Regions from separate parts of the Photobacterium sp. TY1-4 genome, predicted to be linked through region 4. Evidence: predicted binding sites of a transcription regulator. Region 4 holds the regulator's gene; each other region holds the start of a gene.
The links. Region 4 encodes PurR, which represses purine synthesis genes. Its sites were predicted from a motif close to TNANGNAAACGTTTNCNTNA; they were not measured.

Region 1: the regulator PurR is predicted to act here: its motif matches at 2,026-2,045, upstream of NH461_RS03470 (uracil-xanthine permease family protein).
Region 2: the regulator PurR is predicted to act here: its motif matches at 1,345-1,364, upstream of glpX (class II fructose-bisphosphatase).
Region 3: the regulator PurR is predicted to act here: its motif matches at 1,829-1,848, upstream of purT (formate-dependent phosphoribosylglycinamide formyltransferase).

What each region holds. Positions count from the first base shown of each region.
Region 1 covers NZ_CP099734.1:706,167-709,560, forward strand. Annotated here, with positions in the region: gene upp (uracil phosphoribosyltransferase) at 1-452, shown strand, start outside; gene NH461_RS03470 (uracil-xanthine permease family protein) at 730-1,980, opposite strand; gene NH461_RS03475 (DUF2066 domain-containing protein) at 2,284-3,394, shown strand, end outside.
Region 2 covers NZ_CP099734.1:209,694-213,087, forward strand. Annotated here, with positions in the region: gene NH461_RS00995 (helix-turn-helix transcriptional regulator) at 1-119, opposite strand, end outside; gene glpX (class II fructose-bisphosphatase) at 279-1,286, opposite strand; gene NH461_RS01005 (IS4 family transposase) at 1,442-2,752, opposite strand; gene glpK (glycerol kinase GlpK) at 2,888-3,394, opposite strand, start outside.
Region 3 covers NZ_CP099734.1:1,874,789-1,878,182, reverse strand. Annotated here, with positions in the region: gene NH461_RS08890 (thiopurine S-methyltransferase) at 1-497, shown strand, start outside; gene purT (formate-dependent phosphoribosylglycinamide formyltransferase) at 594-1,772, opposite strand; gene NH461_RS08880 (hypothetical protein) at 2,200-2,628, shown strand; gene NH461_RS08875 (TAXI family TRAP transporter solute-binding subunit) at 2,771-3,394, opposite strand, start outside.
Region 4 covers NZ_CP099734.1:1,487,770-1,491,163, forward strand. Annotated here, with positions in the region: gene NH461_RS07015 (TfoX/Sxy family DNA transformation protein) at 303-896, opposite strand; cyclic di-GMP riboswitch class I at 1,024-1,129, opposite strand; gene purR (HTH-type transcriptional repressor PurR) at 1,406-2,413, opposite strand; gene NH461_RS07025 (heme ABC transporter ATP-binding protein) at 2,886-3,394, opposite strand, start outside.

The DNA.
Region 1 (3,394 bases), 780 kb from region 4:
GTCAAGTTGAGATCGACCAGATTAAAGGTAAGAAAGTAACGGTTGTTCCGATCCTGCGTGCAGGTCTGGGGATGATGGACGGCGTGCTGGAGCACATGCCAAGTGCCCGTATCTCAACGGTGGGGATCTACCGCGACGAGGAAACGCTGGAGCCGGTTCCGTATTTCCACAAGCTGGCTTCTAACATTGATGAGCGCATGGCGCTGGTGGTTGACCCGATGCTGGCAACCGGTGGCTCGATGATCGCCACAATTGACCTGCTGAAAGAGCACGGCTGTAAATCCATTAAAGTGCTGGTTCTGGTTGCTGCACCAGAAGGGGTTGAGGCTCTGGAAAAAGCGCACCCGGATGTTGAGCTGTACACTGCGGCAATCGATCAGAAGCTGAATGACAAAGGATACATCGTTCCGGGTCTGGGCGATGCCGGCGATAAGATCTTCGGTACCAAGTAAGCATCAACATCAGTGACACAAGAACCGGGCCCTGCCCGGTTTTTTTCTGTCTGAGATCTGCCGAACCCTTATCCGGTGCGGGACATGTCTCTGACTCCAACCTCTGAATCTTCACCGTGCGCCCGGCTGTTTTGAACCAATCAGGTCAATCAGGGAGTAACGGATTGACCTGGGCTAACTTAACCGACGCGGCCTGATGGGCTGGCCATAAAAAACGCAGAAGCGGGGGCTTCTGCGTTTTGGGGGATCTTGCCTATTGTTTGCGAGAGGCTGGGACTTAGCGCGTGGACTCTTCCATTTGCGCGTTGTCGACCACGTGGTTCTCGCCCAGATTGTCCGGCAGAACCAGGTTCAGCACAATGGCGACAATGCCGCACAGGCTGACGCCTTGCAGGCTGAATTCACCGATGCCGAATGCCATGCCGCCGATGCCGAAGACCAGGGTTACCGCGACAATCACCAGATTACGTGCTTTGTGCAGATCCACTTGGTTCTTGATCAGGGTGTTGAGGCCAACGGTGGCAATGGAGCCGAACAGCAAAATCATGATCCCGCCCATCACCGGCACCGGGATGGTTTGCAGCGAAGCGCCCAGCTTGCCGACAAAGGCCAGCACCAGCGCGGTAACGGCAGCCCAGGTCATAATCACCGGGTTGAAAGCTTTGGTCAGCATCACCGCACCGGTGACTTCTGAATAGGTGGTATTTGGCGGCGCGCCGAATAAAGAGGCAGCCATGGTTGCGACCCCGTCACCCGCCATGGTCCGGTGCAGGCCCGGCTTTTTCAGGTAGTCTTTCCCGGTGACGTTGGAGATGGCCAGCATATCGCCGACGTGCTCTACCGCCGGGGCAATGGCGACCGGGATCATAAACAGGATGGCATTGATGTTAAATTCCGGGAACGTGAAGTTCGGCAAAGACAGCCAACTGGCCTGGGCCACTGGCGTAAAGTCGACCACACCGAAGAACAGGCTGGTGGTGTAACCGGCAACAATCCCGCCCACAATCGGGACCAGCTTCAGGAAGCCTTTGGCGAAGACGCTCAGCACAATGGTGACCAGCAGAGAGATCGTCGAAATCCACAGCGCAGCATCACCATCGATCAGCTGTACGGCACCGTCTCCGGTTTTCCCCAGCGCCATATTGACCGCAACCGGTGCCAGACCCAGACCAATCACCATGATCACCGGGCCAACCACCACCGGTGGCAGCAGTTTATGAATAATGGCGACACCGCGCACTTTGATCACGGCACTCATCAACACGTAAACAACCCCGGCAGCCATCAGGCCACTCATGGTCCCGGCAACACCCCAGGTTTGGACGCCATACATAATCGGAGCAATAAACGCAAAAGAGGAAGCGAGAAAGATGGGAACGGAGCGTTTGGTGATGAATTGAAAAAGAAGGGTACCAATACCTGCGCCAAATAGCGCCACACTCGGATCCAGCCCGGTTAATAGTGGTACCAGAACCAATGCACCAAACGCGACAAACAGCATTTGAGCGCCCTGTACAACCTGCATCATTGTTGTTTCCACCCTGTCTGAAAAAAAATCGCGGAATGCTATCACGGATGTAATCGTTTGCCCATTTGCCGGACAGGAAAAAACCACTTGCTCATCAGGGATGTTGAAAAGTTTAATTTTGGTCACCTTTTAATGTAACGATTGTATTTCGTTGCATGCATTGGTGCGGTTGTTTCGGTCGTCTGAGGCGGCTCAGGTTACGGGAGTTGGAAGAAAGCGCACGCCTGGCGTGGATTTTCTCACGCTAGCAGTTGCCGATACTGGCTGGTTCATTCTATGATCGGGCATTAAGTCAATGATGATATGAGTCTTCTAATGCTGCGTATTGCTCTACTCCTGTGCGCTTTCCTGGCCTGGCCATTGAAAGCTGCAACAGTGACCAATCTGTATCAGGCGGAAGTGGTGTTGCCGGATACTGATCGGGCGTCTGAAACGAAAGCGCGGGAAGCTGCGCTGGCGCAGGTGCTGGTCAAAGTGTCGGGTCAAAGTACCATTACCGAGAATGAAGTGATCCAAAAGGCGATGGCCAACAGCCGCGTGTATGTCAGCCAGTTTGGTTATGGTAGCCAGGATGGCCAGCAAACCCTGGCGCTGGCGTTTGACCGGGGGCAAGTGCGTAATCTGCTGACCCAGGCGAATGCCACTCTGTGGCGGGAAGAGCGGCCGAGCGTGTTGGTGTGGCTGGTGAAAGATGCCAATCGCAATCGGGACATTGTCTGGGATCAGTCCGGCAGTGTGCTGACCGCCCAACTGAAACGGGCTGCTGACCAACGCGGGGTGCCGGTGATGGTGCCGATTGGCGACTTTGAAGATGTTACCGCGATTAATATTCCGGATCTGTGGGGCGGTTTTGTGCAGCCGATTGCAGGCGCCAGTGCCCGATATCAGCCGGACGCCATTCTGGTGATCCGCATGCGCCAGTCTGCGGCTGATAATGTCGATCTTGGTTGGCAGCTGTTTGCCGATACTCCGGAGCAGTTGGCGAATTCGCAAACCATGCCGGCAGAAGGTCGCGCGGCGGGCAGTACGGCAGATGCCCTGAAGCAGATGATGGATCAGGTCGCCGACACGCTGGCGGCCAAGTATGCGGTACCGCTGGGCGGCGCGGCCAGTGATGCTTTCGCCATTGAGGTGGCCAATATTCGCACCACGGAAGACTTCTTTGCCCTGGAGCGGTTGCTGACCAATCTCACGTCGGTCGCTTCGGTTAATGCCAGCCGTGTGCAAGGGGACAGCGTGATCTTTGCCGTGAACCTGTTGAGCACAGAAAACGCGTTTTATCAGGAGCTGGGCCGGGATACCCGCCTGAGCCGGGCAGCGGCGGCGTTGCCGGGTACTGAGCCGGGGGGCATGTCTCCGGAAGAGAAGCTGCAGGTGTTGTACGCCGGTGTTGAATCGGACACGGCTCTCGACC
Region 2 (3,394 bases), 1.3 Mb from region 4:
AGTCCTTGCAGGTGCTGACGGACGCCCATGGTCGTGAGGCTGAGCTCATCCGCCAGTATCTTGGCGGTGACCGGGCCGTCGCGTTTCATCCGGTTGAGAATTTTATCAATGGTTTTCATAGCAGCTTTATTTTCCTGTGTCGGTTTATTATGTAGCCAGCCAAGTAAATAAAGCAACAGCTTTACAAAGCTAAGTATAGCGGCAGAACCGACAAGGTGGGGAAAGAATGGAGTACGGGGGGGGTGGCCAGGCCCCGGGTGGGACCTGGCCTGAAGACGTTACAGGATGTGGCCTTTGATGGCGTCGTCCTTGCGATCTAAGTAGTGGGTCGATTTGATGCGGCGGATGGTGCGGCACTTGCCGCGGATCAGCAGGGTTTCAGTGGTGGCGATATTGCCCTGGCGGTTGATCCCGTCGAGTAGATCGCCCTTGGTGATCCCGGTGCCGGCAAAAATCACGTTGTCGCTCTGGGCCATGTCTTCCATGCGCAGCACGGTGTTGGCTTCAATGCCCATCTCGCGGCAACGGATGATTTCCGTCTCGCCCAGGCGGCGGTTCTCTGCGTTATCCCCCTTGACCTGGTGGCGCGGCAGCAGGCGGCCCTGCATGTCGCCGCCCAGGGCGCGGATTGCCGCGGCTGAGACCACGCCTTCCGGCGCGCCGCCGATGCAGTACATCACATCGACTTCGCTGTCCGGCATGCAGGTCAGGATCGAAGCCGCCACATCCCCATCGGGGAAGGCAAACACGCGCACGCCCATGGCCTGCATTTCGGCAATCACGGCATCGTGACGCGGTTTAGCCAGGGTGGTCACGGTCAGAGCGTTGAGAGGCTTGCCAAGGGCGGCGGCAATTTTTTCCAGATTCACCGCCAGCGGCTGGTGGAGATCAATCACCCCTTTGGCGGCAGGGCCGACCACCAGTTTTTCCATGTACATATCCGGCGCTTTGAGGAACGAGCCTTTCTCACCGGCGGCCAGCACGGCCAGGGCATTATTCTGGCCCATGGCGGTCATGCGGGTGCCTTCAATGGGGTCAACGGCAATATCAACCGCATCACCGCCGATGCCGACCTGCTCGCCAATATAGAGCATTGGGGCTTCGTCGATTTCACCTTCACCGATCACAATTTCACCGGCAATCTCGGTCTGGTTCAGCAGGGTGCGCATCACCTCCACGGCAGCGCCGTCGGCGGCATTTTTATCGCCGCGGCCAAGCCATTTGTAGCCGGCCAGAGCGGCGCCTTCGGTTACACGGGAAAATGCCATTGCTAAATCGCGTTTCATGGGGACTCCGAATCTAGAAAACTGGGGCTGAAAATCTGGGCGCGATTTTAACACAGCGAAAAGGAAACGTTTGCGTTATTTCCGGATGCGTGTCCGCGCGAAGGGGGATCAGGGTTGCATGACGATAAAAAAGGCCTGCGGAGCAGTAATGCCGTTCACTTAAGGTGAGCGGCATTTTTCTTTTGGGCGTATCTTTTGGGGCGAGGCTTGACTGTTCTGGGGAAGGTTCTTTCTCTTCGTCCCTCTAATATCAAACTTTCAGCCATGCTGTGGAAGCTCTTGAGCTGGCGTGGGATAGCTCCCGGTGTTGAGTACGGTAATCCAACCAGTAAGCGCATTATGTGTGCGAGCGTTCCATTGAAACTCAGTTGGTAAGGCAAGTAGTTCCCTTTTAGGGTGAAGCAGAGCTCCACCATCTGATAACGGATCAGGTTGTAAGTCAGTAAAATCCCCCACAGCTCTTGCTTCACCAGTTCGGGGAGACGGCTTCGAAGGGTCAGACGGTTGCCCAACATATACTGCTTTTGCTCTCGGTAACCCATTTCTATTTCCCAGCGATGTCCATAGAGACTGCTGATATCTGCGGCAGGGTAGCGCATAGCATCTACCATTGAAGTCAGCACCTCGTATGTCTTCCCTTTGACTTTACGCGTGACTAAGCGAGCGGTGATTTTATCCGGTAGATTGGGCCAAAGTTTACGGGCTCTCGGGTTACTTCTCAGTGATACCAGTTTGTCGTTTCGGCCTAAAGATTGTACGATCTCATATTGCGTATTTTTCTTTAATGGGAGCAACCAGTGGCGTTCAGTACCCGCCTGATGCCACTGATGCAGCAAGCCCAGAGAGTAAAAACCTTTATCGAACATGGTGAGGCTATGATCTGGGGTCGTCTCAATGAGTTTCTCTGCCAACACCATCTCATTGACAGCATAGTCATCGAAAGCACTGCCTGTAATTAAATGGCTGCTTAACTCCATTTGGCAGACCATGCGGACTTGAGGGTATTGGGTGTCTTTTTGCCGGGAGAATACTTCGTTATTTTGTGGACTGTCCGGCGTCCGCCAGACCACGCCATCAACGCCCAACAGTGTGAGGCCGTTCCAGTGAGGCAAGTTGGCGCCTTCCATCCACGCGGCAGTCATACGTTCGAAGACCGCTCTCATGGCAGGCTCCCCGAGAGTCTTTCGACGTTGGGTCAATGCACTTGGAGCAACAAAAGCCTTCCCGGTTCTATCAACAATATCTAGCTGATTTACAAGATCTTTCACTGACTTGTCATTGTAAATGGCCATGCCAACCAATAGCCAGACCATGGATTCCAGCGTCAACTTTCGCTTGCGCATCGTGACGGTATCCGTGAGGGAATAGGCTTCATCAATCAGTTCGAGAGGAAGCAAGTCAGCCAGTGTTTCTACTTGGTTAGGCTTCCAGTTATTAATGATATCGAGGGCTTGTGAGACGTCCATAAAAAATCCGAGTGCACTGAATACACTCGGATTTTGACAGCTCCAGAGGATCGTTCAACCGATCATTTTTGGCTTAACTGATCGGCATTACTGCGGAGCAGGCCTTTGAAAGTGACATCGTACGGGGAAACGGGATCAGATCTCGTCTTCGTTCAGTGCCCAGCCTTTAGCGCACTCGACGGCACGCTTCCAGCCCTGGTAGCGGCGCTGACGTTTTTGCTCGTCGCCGCAAGGGTGGAAGCTGCGATCCAGCTTGGCCTTGTCTTTCAGCTCGTCAATGCTGCCCCAGAAACCCACTGCCAGACCGGCCAGGTAAGCGGCACCCAGCGCGGTGACTTCGGTGACGACCGGACGGTGAACCTCGGTGTTGAGGATGTCCGACTGGAACTGCATCAGGAAGTTGTTCGCCACGGCGCCGCCGTCGACACGCAGGTTGGCCAGCTCAATGCCGGAATCGGCCTGCATGGCATCCAGCACGTCGCGGGTCTGGTAGGCGATGCCTTCCAGCGTGGCGCGGATGATGTGGTTGGCATTGACGCCACGGGTCAGGCCGACAATGGTGCCGCGGGCATACGGGTCCCAGTACGGCGCGCCCAGGCCGGTGAAGGCCGGCACCAGGTAAACGCCGTTGGCACTGCCGAC
Region 3 (3,394 bases), 390 kb from region 4:
TGGATATGACCTGGCTGGCAGAGAAACATACCCAGGTGATTGGGATCGAGCTGAGCGAAATTGCTGTGCGCGCGTATTTCTCAGAGCATCTGTACACGCCGACTGTGATCCCGCTCGGGAACGGCCAGACGCTGTATGAGTTTGATGAGGTGAGCATCTATTGCGGTGACTTCTTCGCGACGAAGATTGAGCCAGTGGATGTGGTTTATGATCGCGCAGCACTGATTGCGATGCCGCCTTCGATGCGCAAAATGTATGCCGAGCAATTGCTGTCGATGGTCAAATCGGGTGGTCGCATCCTGCTGGTGACGCTGGATTACCCGCAAGCCGAGATGGACGGACCGCCGTTCTCTGTCACCGGGGAAGAAGTGGCACAACTGTTCAGTGGTTGCCAGATCACTCATCTGGAGCGGGATGAAGCCGATGAGAGCCATCCGCGCCGCCAGAAAGGCCTGACGCGTTTTGCGGAAGAAGTCTGGCTGATTGAGTTGCCGTAAGCTGATCCGTGTATCATCAAGGATGCATGAAAACAAAAGGAGCCTCAGGGCTCCTTTTGTCGTTCCAGGGCGCCACGCAGGAGCCCTATGAAAGGCTTAGTCGAAAATGACCTCGACATCTGCTGCGGTGGCTTTGGCGGCCTCAATCGCGTTGTCGGTTGATTCCCGGCGACAGAGGGCGACGCCCAGACGGCGGCGGCCGTTGATTTCCGGCTTGGCAAACAGGCGCAGTTGGGTCTGAGGTCGCGCCAGGGCCGCAGTCAGGTTGTCGAAGCGGACGTTGTCGGAAACGCCTTGGGGCAGGATCACCGCAGACGCCGCCGGACCAAATTGCTGGATGCTATGCACCGGCAGCCCGAGGAAAGCGCGCACGTGGAGGGCAAACTCGGACAGATCTTGCGAGATCAGCGTCACCAGGCCGGTATCGTGTGGGCGAGGGGAGACTTCACTGAACAGGACGTTGTCACCCTGGACGAAAAGCTCAACCCCGAACAAACCGCAACCCCCGAGGGACAGGACTACTTTCTCGGCGACTTGCTGCGCCGCTTTCAATGCCGCGTCGGACATCTGCTGTGGCTGCCAGGATTCGCGATAGTCCCCGTCTTCCTGACGATGGCCGATCGGGGCGCAGAAGTGAATTCCGTCGACAGCGCTGACGGTCAGCAGGGTGATTTCATAATCGAAATCGACAAAGCCTTCGACAATCACGCGTCCGGCACCGGCACGTCCGCCTTCCTGCGCATATTGCCAGGCCGATTCGATATCGGCCTGGGTTTTGACTACGCTTTGCCCTTTCCCGGAGGAGCTCATAATCGGCTTGACCACACACGGCATGCCGATTTGCTCAATGGCTTGGACAAAGTCAGGGTAAGTTTCAGCAAACGCATAAGGGGAGGTCGGGATGCTCAGGGTTTCTGCAGCCAGGCGGCGGATCCCTTCGCGGTTCATCGTCAGTTGGGTGGCTTTGGCGGTCGGGACAACATTCACGCCCTCGGCTTCCAGTTCAACCAGAGTATCGGTCGCAATGGCTTCGATCTCCGGCACCACGTAGTGCGGCTGCTCTTCGGCAATGACAGCCTTTAGGGCATCGCCGTCCAGCATATCAATCACATGCTGGCGATGAGCGACCTGCATGGCCGGTGCATCGGCGTAGCGATCGACAGCGATGACTTCCAGACCTAAGCGCTGACATTCAATGGCGACTTCTTTCCCTAGCTCTCCGGATCCTAGTAACAGGACACGGGTGGCACCGGGACGCGTAGCTGAACCTAACATGACGTTTCCTTACACTAAGTATTGATATTGCGGGGAATCATACAGGATTTGCAAATTTGCGCAAACGTTTGCGCGTTGGTTGTTTAAATGTCCGGCATTGCGGAAAAGCTTTCACCAGCGCACCTGAGCACGCGTATTTTGTGCCACGTCTTTGTTGCTGCTCTTTATGTCTTTGCTGTGACTTGCTACGAGTTTTTGCAGCGATTCACCACGTGTTTTTGAAGCAAGTCACCACGTGTTTCGAAGCTGTTCGCTACGTATTGGAAGCCCTGCGCCACGCTTTCAATGCCTTTTGCAACAGCTTTAAAGCGCTGTTTGGGGCCTGAGATATTGTCAAAGTTGTGTCATGTTTGGCAGCCGGGGGTCGAGTTAGACACCTGTTTGAGGTTAACTTGTTGCCAGGCTTAGCAATGGCAGAGTTTTATCCATGAAAAAAATAGTTTTAGGTCTTGCACTGGCGCTGTCGGTGCCAATGTCAGCACAAGCAGGCCAGAGTGCCGGTGTCTTTTTTGGCAGCCCGATGAGCGGCGTACAGTTGAAACACAATGATTTACGCTTTTCCGTGGGCGTGGATGATTTCGGGGTTGCGGTGGATAAAACCTTCAACCTCGGCTCCCTGACCAATAATCCCGAGTTGAACAGCTTCTATACCTTCGCCGGGGCACAGTACGTCGATGATAACGACCATAAGCACAAGCATGATCATGACAATGAACTCGGCGTCCGCGCAGGGGTTGGTTTTGAAGTGCCGGTCGAAAAATTCGAGTTCTACGGTGAAGTCGGCCCGACCCTGTATGTGGTCGAGGATGTCGACATGGAGCTGGAAGGCGCGCTGGGTCTGCGCTACCGCTTCTAAAGCCCGCTCGGTTACGGCTTGTTATCAGCCCCAGGTTGGATTGCTCCGGCCTGGGGCTTTGCTTTTTTGGATGAGAGTGAGTTGGAAGAGAGCGAGTTGGCTGAGCTCCAGTTTGCCCGGTATCCGTAGACTGAGTTTTTGTTTACTTGGTGATTGCGGCTTCCTGGAAGTACTTCTTGGCGCCGTCATGCAGCGGCGCGGCCAGCCCGTTGTGTATCATGTCTTTGGGATCCAGGCCAGAGAATGCCGGGTGGAGTTTTTGGAACGTATCGAAGTGCTCGAAGACTGACTTGGCGACCTGGTAGATCACCTCGTTCTTCATGCGGGCTGAGGTGACAAGGGTGGCATGGATCCCGAAGGTGCTGACCGCTTGCGGGGTCCCTCGATACATCCCACCCGGAATACTGGCGAGCTGATAAAACGCATTCTCCTCGATCAGCTTGTTCACGGCCGGGCCACTCACCGGCACAATCACGCTATTGCATGCAGTGGTGGCTTCCTTGATGGTGTTGTTCGGGTGGCCGACGGTGAACACGATGGCATCCACCTTGTTCTCACATAGAGCGCGGGACTGCTCGGCGGCGTTGAGTTGCGTCACTTTGGCAAAGCTTTTCGTGGTCCAGCCCATCGCCGTCATCAGCACCTCCATGGTCCCCCGTTGCCCGGAGCCCGGGTTGCCGATATTCACGCGCTTGCCTTTCAGATCGGCAAAGGTCTTAATCCCCGCATCTGTCCGTGCCACGACGGTAAACGGCTCTGTATAAAT
Region 4 (3,394 bases):
TTGACGCCCCAATTCTACTGAGGTCGCAAGGGATGAAAACCCTGTTGATGAATTTGTGAACAGCTTTGGGAGTGGTGTCAATCTTTGTCATTTCTTAACAGAAAAATGTCTTTCGGTTGGTACAAATTTGACAGGGCGCAGGGCATATAAATACTCCCCGTGGCGACCGACATTGAACCGCGTAGTTTGCTTCTTAAATGCTTGTTCAGGTCAGGGATGGCTTGGTTAAGGGATGGGAAGCGAAGCATGAAATAAAAAAAGAGGCGCAAGCCGCCTCTTTTTCACAATGAATCGGGAAGGGTTCAGCCGTTGAGTTTTGACAACAGCTCGGAACGACGCTGCGGTGGAATGACGGACCAGTGACGTCCGCTCACCGCGCCTTCCAGCGCCCAGAGCAAGTCGATACTGACCGTTTCCTGATGCGTTTCCTGCAGAGCTTTATAAGCGTTTAATGCACCGGCTTCGTAGAGTTCGTCGACGGTACAAATCCCTGCTTTTTTCAGCATTCGTTCGTTGGCTAAACGTAGGTTCGGCAAATCCTTGATACGGCTCGGGCCGGTCTGGCTTTTCTTTTCCTTGTCCTGTTTAGCAGCCTCAAAAGATTGTTTGGCGTGTTCGATAATTTGCTCTGGCGCATCCCACCACTCCTCAGGAATTGCGAAGTGTTTGGTGACGACCGGAAATCCACGCTTTTTGTAAACGTATGGGCTGAGTCCTGCTTGTTTAAATTGTTCTTCGTTTTCGGCATTGGCACGCAGGTGAAGTTTGTCGTTAACCACTAACGCAAACATGGTTTCGCCTGAGAAAATCCCAAAACCACCAAACATTGAACGTGATTTTACATTTTCAAAACATTGAAACAGTCGAAGAGAATCTTTAAGTACTGGTTTGTCCATGCTTCTTACTCGGTGAAAAATTTCTCGAGTCACCTAACAACAGAGCGAGGATTCAGATTAGCAAATTACGAAGAAAAGCAATGTCAGGGATTTGTCAGGATTCTGAACATGACTTCTTGCTACATCCATCGGCAACCCCGCTACCATAAGTCCACTTAGTTATTGATAAATAAGTAACTCTTAGGCCGGAGGCTTTGCGTCCCATTCTTTAGAATGGTTTGCCTTGTTCGTGACATAAACAAGCATATCTCAGAAGATATTTTTGAACTTGGTCCCATTTTTAAAAATGTGATATTGCTCCCACAAATAGATCCTAAAGCCTGCTAGCAAAAATTTAAAACTTATTAAATTTTGAACAAGTTGGTCGGGATTGGGCCAGATTTAACACGTTATGGGTCTTGATAAATTCGGGATGTAAATCTGTGGTCAGAGGATGGTCAAAATTGCAACAAAAAACCGATAGCAAGCTATCGGTTTTTTTGAAAAGAAAAATTGAAGTGTTTATGAAATCAGATGTTTAGGTTCTTGACTGATTTTCTCACGACCAATTCGGGCGCCATTTCAAAGATCCGGCGTTCATGTTGTTTGTCTTTCACCCGTGCCATCAGGATTTCAATGGCTTTCTTACCCAACCGTTGTTTCGGCTGGTGGATGGTGGTGAGCGGTGGTGAGAAGTACGGCGCTAGATCGATATTGTCATAACCGATGATGGAGATATCATCCGGCACGCGCAGACCCGCTTGCTCAAACGTACTGATCAGCGCCATTGCCATAATGTCGTTAAAGCAGAAAATCGCGGTCGGGCGCTCTTCCATGGCGATGAACTGCTTGGCAGCCGCCACGGCAGATTCACACTCAAAATCGCCTTCAATCAGCCAGTCCGGATTGACGCTCAAATTGGCTTCAGCCATGGCTTTGTGGAAGCCTTTGAGGCGCTCACGGCAGGTCAGTTTTTCACTGTGTCCGGTCAGGCAGCCAATTTTCTGGTGGCCGTGTTCAATAAAGTATTTGGTCGCGACATAGCCACCCAATTCCGCATTGTCCTGGATTTTGTCGGTGTGCGGGCTCTCCGGACCCCAGTCCATGACCACCATCGGCAGATCTTTCTGGCGCTCGAGCAGGGCCAGCAGTTTATCGTCCAGATCGGAACACATCACCAGTAATCCGTCGACCCGCTTTTCAGCCAGCATGCGCAGATAGTCACGTTGCTTTTCCAGGTTCCCTTCGGTGTTACACAGGATCAGCGTGTAGCCTTCGCCATAACAATATTCTTCAACCCCATGTACAACTTCGGCAAAGAACGGGTTGGTTGATTTGGTCACCAGCATGCCGATGGTCCGGGTGGTGTTACATTTCAGGCTTCGCGCCACAGCGCTCGGGGCATAGTTGAGCTCATCCACGGCGGCCAGCACTTTCTTCTGGGTTGCTTCTGCAACAAACCGGGTTTTATTGATCACGTGAGACACTGTTGTGGTTGAAACACCTGCCAAACGTGCAACATCTTTAATCGTTGCCATACTTATTCTTCTAATAATTCAAAGCGGGCTTGGGCCCATTTCTCTTCATTGATCTGAACAGCATTCAACAGCCGTGCACCAAACTGAATAAGTATCTGGTTTGCTTCTTGGAGTCAGGCCAGATACTTGTTCAGTTTGGCATGATGATCTGCGTTCACAGGGATCATCATGCTGTTTCATACTGCGTATAAAACGTCAAAAAGCCGCTTCTCTTCCGAGCGGCTTTCTTGTTCTTCTCGCCTTTCAGGCGTTGCATTGTGTAATCGCTTGCGATCACATTCTACTGAGTGTAGCGCACAGTGCAACGTTTCTGTATCGCAAGGTAGTAATTCTTGATAGATATCAACAAACTCACTGCAAATTTTCTCAAATTGGATGCATATCTGGTGGTGTTCTTTATGTCGGCCATCGCTTCTCCCGGAGGAAAACCGGGAGAATCGTGCTGGGGATGGTGCAGGTTAGGCAGGTTTCCTTATCCTGCGGGCAATACGACCGGGAAATCCTGGGTCGGATGTTTGCTGACGTGGACCGGCCAGCCATAGACCTGCTGGATGATGTCGGGGGTTAACGCCTGCCATGGCGTGCCATCAGCCTGCACTTTGCCTTGATTGATGATCACTAACCGATCGGCATATTGGGCGGCCAGATTGAGATCATGGATCACCACAATCACAGCCGCACCGGCCCGGGCCAGCTCCCGGGCCACTTGTAAGGTCCGGTGCTGATGCGCGAGATCCAGGGCAGAAGTCGGTTCATCAAGCATCAGGATACATTGCTCACCCGCCTGGCTGAGTTGCGTCAGCACCCGGGCTAGGTGAACCCGCTGTTTTTCACCACCGGACAGGGTGGGGTATAGGCGGTCCTGAAGTGCCAGGACATCGACCCGGCTCATGGTTTCAGTTGCCAGTGCTTGGGTGTCTTTTTTCGTCAGTTGCAGGGGTAAGCTGCCCAGCTCAACCACTTCCCGTGCAGTAAACGCAA